DNA from 2 places in the Priestia veravalensis genome. Region 2 is predicted to be linked to the other one. Evidence: riboswitches for the same ligand, from Rfam matches in the RefSeq annotation. Region 2 holds a riboswitch; the other holds the start of a gene.

Region 1 (3,169 bases), on a different contig from region 2:
TTTGGTAGATATTAATATGCTGAGCATGAGCGGATTAGAAGCTGTCAAAGAATGTTTGAAGATTAAACCAGATTTACGCTTTATCTTTATAACAGGGTATGATCAGTTTGCGGTTGAAGCTTTCGAATTATCTGCGCTTGATTATATTATTAAACCGATTGAAAATCAGCGTTTATATGTAGCTTTAGAGCGCGCTAAAAAAACGCTTGCTAAACAAGAAAAAGACAACTCAACTAAATCAAGAGCAAAGCGATTACCTGTTAAATTTAACGGATCTACTTACTATATACCAATTAACGAGATTGTTTTTATTGAAAAATCAGGAAAGAAATGTTTAATATTCACACAGTTGAGAACATATGAAAACATCAGTGATATTTATATGTATTTAGATCCAAACGTTTTTAGCCAAACGCATCGATCTTATATTGTTAATCTGGAAAAGGTCTCTCATATTACTCCTAGAAATGAAACGTACCTAGTCTACTTTTTGAATTTTGATGAATATGCTCATATCTCGAAATTGAAAATTCAAGAAGTGCAAAAGCAGCTCCATGATCTAATGGTCAATTAACAGTTGAATTAAATACACTTGCACGTAACAGCAGGCGAATCTTTGAAACGGTTCGTCTGTTTTTACGTCTTGCTTATGAGAAAGGAGCGAATGACTCTGGAAGGGAATTATAATTTATTTACCGTTTTGCTGGCAATAGTAGTGGGCATTCTAGCTGCTTATACAGCCTTAGACTTAATTGAAAGAAGCAGTAGCTCATCACGCCTCATAAAAAATGGGTGTTGATGGCAGTTACAGCGAATGCGCTACAAGATGATATTGAAAAAGAAGTGAACATGGGGCTTGAAGATTATATCACCAAACCCATCCATTTTGAGACATTTTTACACAAGTTAGCACGTATACTGAATGGAAAGAAATAAATAACTAACTATTCTTCCATTGACAAGTTGGAAAAAGTTACGTATTATGATAATAACTTAATACACTTACTTCGTCTAAGGAGTAAAGGGGAGTAGCGTCAGGGAAACCTGAAACAAAGTCGTCATTCCATGGATTCTGTCCATCGGCTTTGTTGGCATAACGAGTTTATTTATGCTTAGCAAGACCTTTGCCATATTTGGCAAAGGTCTTTTTGTGTTTTCTTTGCCGAATTAGGGAAAAAGATTAGTAAGAGAGAAAAGAGAGGAGAATGTTTATGGATGCATCATTGTTATTAGAATATGGGTGGGTGTTGCTTGTTCTCATCGCCTTAGAAGGAATTTTAGCTGCCGATAATGCGCTTGTAATGGCAATTATGGTAAAGCACTTACCAGAAGAGCAGCGTAAAAAAGCGTTATTTTACGGGTTAGCGGGGGCATTTATCTTCCGTTTTGGTTCACTATTTGCAATCTCGTTCTTAGTGGATGTTTGGCAAGTACAGGCAATCGGAGCAGTATATTTACTGTTTATCGCGATTAATCACCTCGTAAAGCGCTATTTGAAAAAGTCAAAACATGATGAAACCGTTACAAAGGAAAAAAAGGGTTCAGGTTTTTGGATGACTGTTTTAAAAGTAGAATTAGCAGACATTGCGTTTGCGGTCGATTCAATTCTTGCAGCGGTAGCTCTTGCTGTCACGCTTCCAAATACTCCACTACCTAAGATTGGTGGGCTAGATGGTGGACAGTTCGCCGTTATTTTTGCAGGTGGATTAATTGGATTAATTATCATGCGTTTTGCAGCAACATGGTTCGTAAAATTATTAAATCAACGCCCAGGTTTAGAAACGGCTGCGTTCTTAATTGTTGGTTGGGTAGGGGTTAAATTAGCAGTATATACGCTTGCTCACCCTGAATTAGCAATTGTTGATGAGCATTTCCCAGAGTCAAAAGGATGGAAACTTTTCTTTTGGATCGTGCTGATTGCAATTGCTGTTGGCGGCTGGTTCTTATCGAAAGGTAAAAATCAAAGTGAAATTGAAGGTTCAGATGATGCACAAGATGCATTGGAAAAAGTAGATCATCAATAATCAAAGAGGCTGAGACATAAGTAATTCAGCTAACGATAAACCTGAACGATTGAGAGTTACTCGCTTTTAATCATTCAGGTTTTTTGTTGATTGTGAAAACAAACGTATTCTAACAACGTAAAGAGGTGAGAAAAGGAATTGTTCTTCTTTTTGGAAATTTGTTTTGTTATGTCCCACCCTCTTTTTTTGCATGAGAAAAGCAGGTGCCTAGAGCACCTGCTTTTAGCCATGTTATGAAGTTGTTAAAATTATTTGTTTTGCCCGTTTAAATGAGCTTGAGCTTGTTGTACTAGACGTTTTGTAATTTCGCCACCAACTGATCCGTTGCTACGAGCAACCGTATCAGAGCCTAAAGTTACTCCAAATTCTTGAGCGATTTCTGCTTTGTATTGATCTAAAAATTGTCCAACGCCAGGAACTAATAATTTATTTGATTTAGCCATGGTTTCATTCTCTCCTTTTTTAAGTTCAACGAATAATTATCGTTGTAGTCGTAGTATGTACTCTCGTTTTCTTGCCATACTGGTAATGGTTTGAAGGAGATAATAAAAAGCCCAACTTCAGAAGAAGTTAGGCTTTCTTGTTTTATTTTACAACTGCATATTGATCAACTGATTGAGCAAATGATTTTTGTAGAGATTTTACTTGCTCTACGTACGCATCAGATACTTGTTGAAGCTCTTCACGCGTTTTCTTTTGCTCTTCTAGTAGCTGTGTGATGACTTGGTGGTATTGCTCTTGTGCTTGTTTCACCATTGTATAACCAGTTTTGCTTTGGTTTACAGATAATGATTGTAGCTTGCTTAATGCTTCGCTCATGCGATTCGTCCACTCTTCGTATGAGTCTGCCACAGCGTTGCCTGCAGTTTTACGTAAATTTTCAACTGTTCTTTTCTGAAGGTTTTCAAGCTCAGCTTTCCATTGCTTATCAACTTCTTGAAGTTGTTCAACTGCTTTTGAGACAAATTCTTGCTGTTGCTCTAATGTTTTTAACGTCCAAAGCTCAACTTGCTTATTTCCTTCAGCGATGTTTTCTAATCCTTTTGTCCATTGATCCCACATTGCATCGATTACTGTTTCATACTTTACTGTTGCCATAATCAAATTCCTCCTCGGTTGATTGGCTTGCGAACAGAATAAATTTA
Region 2 (3,169 bases):
ATCAGGCCGCTTTTTTAATAAAAAAGTTAATAGTCGCGCATATGGTGTCCAGGACCATTTTTGCGTTTATTTGCTGTATGCTCATCACCATGTGCCTCTTGCTCCGCAATAATGGCTTCTTGAGGAATGTGGTTGTTTTTCTTTGGTGAATTAATGCGATTACGATGTTTTTTGCCCATATGATCACCTCATTTATTTAAAAATAGTGTTCTTGAGTAGCTTTCCTCGAAACATGTTTTTCATTACGCCATTTTTTTCAGTACATAGTTCAGCAAAAATGTTGGAATAATGAAAGGCAGAGAAAGAAATCAGTCATTAATTCGACAAATTGTGTTATAGTGAGAAGGTAACATTTTTACACAATAGGAGGTACAAAGATGAGTGTACATATTGGGGCAAAAAAAGGTGAAATTGCAGAAACGATCTTACTCCCTGGAGATCCGCTTCGTGCAAAATACATTGCGGAAACATTTCTAGAAGATGTTACTTGCTACAATGAAGTTCGCGGAATGTTAGGATTTACAGGAACATATAAGGGAAAACGTGTTTCCGTACAGGGAACAGGGATGGGCGTTCCGTCTATCGCTATTTATGTAAATGAGTTAATGAATGAGTATGGTGTTCAAAACTTAATTCGTGTCGGAACTTGTGGGGCGATTCAAAAAGATGTAAAAGTTCGTGACGTTATTTTAGCTATGTCTTCATCAAGTGATTCACAAATGAATCGCGTGAAATTTGGACCTATTGACTATGCGCCAACTGCGAATTTCGACTTATTAAAGCGTGCATATGACGCTGGAGTTGAAAAAGGATTACACCTAAAAGTAGGTAACGTTTTCACTTCTGATCAATTCTACAATGAAGATGGACAACTAGAAAAGCTGGCTGCACACGGTGTACTAGCAGTTGAAATGGAAACAACAGCACTGTATACGCTAGCAGCTAAATATGGGCGTAATGCGCTGTCTGTTTTAACGGTAAGCGATCACATCTTTACAGGTGAAGAAACAACAGCTGAAGAGCGTCAAACAACATTTAATGATATGATTATCGTTGCTTTAGAAGCAGCAATCAATGAGTAATAAATAGTTGAATTCTGTTCGCAATTCCCTTATAATATCTTTATGAATAAGATTCCTTAAAGGGGAGTAGCGTCAGGTTTTTCCTGAAATAAAGTCGACATTTCGTAGAGAAATCTACCGGCTTTATTGGCATAGTAAAACAATGTCTAGCAAGACCTTTACCGATTAGTGGTGAAGGTCTTTTATTGTTTAAATGAGAGATAAAAGATGTAACCATAATCGTTTGTTCTTATTTTTATGTTAAAAAGAGGAGAAGCGATGATTCGTTGAAACGAAACAAGAAACTATTTTTAATGGTAGCATTCCTTGTGTTGAGTAAATTATTTTTACTTGCAATGTTGACCTTGGAGGTGAAAAACCCGCCTCGATTTCAACATTTATTTGGCTTAATTTCAGTCAGCTATTCATTAAATTATACGGAAGTTCCACCTCGACGTTAATGAGTAGGACTTTACTAAAAAAGAGCGTGCAGTTTACGCTCTTTTTTAATGGTGTGAATTAGAAAAGAAATCGGTTCAACACGATCGTAAAAAATATATTTTCAATTCAAAGAAGATATGATACGATAACCTACGTTCAAAACGGCTTTGGTTTTCGTGAGAGTCGAAAATCAATTTACTATATACTATGAGGTGATTTAGTGAGCGTAGCAGCTATTAAGCAGCAGTGGTTTTCAAATATCCGAGGAGATATTCTCTCAGGAATGACCGTTGCACTTGCATTAATTCCCGAAGCACTTGCATTTTCCATCATTGCAGGAGTAAATCCTATGGTAGGTCTATATGCTTCTTTTTGTATGGCAATTGTCATTGCATTTACTGGGGGAAGACCAGCAATGATTTCTGCCGCAACTGGTGCAATGGCTCTTTTAATGATTGATCTAGTGAAAACTCATGGGGTTGAGTATTTGTTTGCGGCGACAATCTTAACTGGAATTATTCAGCTCGTTTTAGGTGTGCTGAAAGTTGGAAGGTTTTTATCATTTTTACCACAAACGGTTATGTTTGGTTTTGTTAACGCGTTAGGGATTTTAATTTTCACTGCTCAATTTCAGCATTTTAAAGGTGCGAACTGGGCTATGTACGCGATGGTAGCAGGAACATTATTAATTGTATATGTATTCCCTCTTGTAACTAAGATAGTTCCAGCACCATTAGTAGCGATTGTATTTATGACGACCATGGCCATTTTTGGTGGAGGATTTGGCTTGAAAACGGTAGGAGATATGGGAGAGATTACGCGTACACTACCAGCTCTTCATTTTCCAGCAGTAGAATTATCACTAGAAACATTATTGATTATTCTACCGTATTCACTACCGTTAGCGATTGTAGGTTTGTTAGAATCATTACTAACTGCGACAGTTTTAGATGATATGACGGATACAGATTCCAATAAAAATAAAGAGGCACGTGGACAAGGTTTTGCTAACATAGTTACAGGTTTATTCGGTGGAATGGCAGGATGCGCTATGATTGGACAATCTGTAATCAACGTAAAATCAGGTGGACGTGGAAGACTTTCAACACTTATAGCAGGCGTGTTTTTATTATTTTTAATTATGGTGTTAGGTGATGTTGTAAAGCAGATTCCAATGGCCGCGCTTGTTGGCGTCATGTTTATGGTAGCGGTAGGCACGTTTGATTGGCGATCTGTTAAAGACATTCATAAGTATCCTGTATCGGATTCTGTTGTTATGATTGCAACAGTTGTTGTTGTACTGCTTACACATAATTTAGCGCTAGGAGTTATGGTTGGTATTGTCATTAGTACGGTCGTGTTTGGTTGGAAAATGGCGAGATTAACAATAATAAAAGAAGAAGAGTCTGATCGAATAGTTTATCACGTTAAAGGTCCTCTTTTCTTTGCAACAACAACAGCTTTTGTAAATGCATTTCATTACGAAGATGAACAAGCAATAATTGTAGTTGATTTTTCAAACTCTTACGTTTGGGATCAATCTGCAATGTTAGCCGTGGCGAAAGTTATAGGAAAGTATGAAAGCAATAATAAAAAGGTAATATTACAAGGGATGAACGGTGCTACCAAAAAAGCGATGGGGCGAATTGGCTTAGAATCTTCGATAT

The links. A riboswitch is a leader RNA that binds a small molecule or an ion and turns the genes downstream of it on or off. The one in region 2 is predicted to bind manganese.
Region 1: linked by a shared signal. The riboswitch ahead of AS180_RS09360 (TerC family protein) and the one ahead of AS180_RS17815 (SulP family inorganic anion transporter) in region 2 are both predicted to bind manganese.

The regions. Positions count from the first base shown of each region.
Region 1 covers NZ_KQ758644.1:5,599-8,767, reverse strand. Annotated here, with positions in the region: gene AS180_RS09365 (LytR/AlgR family response regulator transcription factor) at 1-574, shown strand, start outside; gene AS180_RS22475 (response regulator) at 799-936, shown strand; yybP-ykoY riboswitch at 1,012-1,114, shown strand; gene AS180_RS09360 (TerC family protein) at 1,212-2,024, shown strand; gene AS180_RS09355 (alpha/beta-type small acid-soluble spore protein) at 2,273-2,467, opposite strand; gene phaP (polyhydroxyalkanoic acid inclusion protein PhaP) at 2,610-3,122, opposite strand.
Region 2 covers NZ_KQ758691.1:10,374-13,542, reverse strand. Annotated here, with positions in the region: gene AS180_RS23310 (hypothetical protein) at 27-179, opposite strand; gene deoD (purine-nucleoside phosphorylase) at 378-1,082, shown strand; yybP-ykoY riboswitch at 1,132-1,291, shown strand; gene AS180_RS17815 (SulP family inorganic anion transporter) at 1,723-3,169, shown strand, end outside.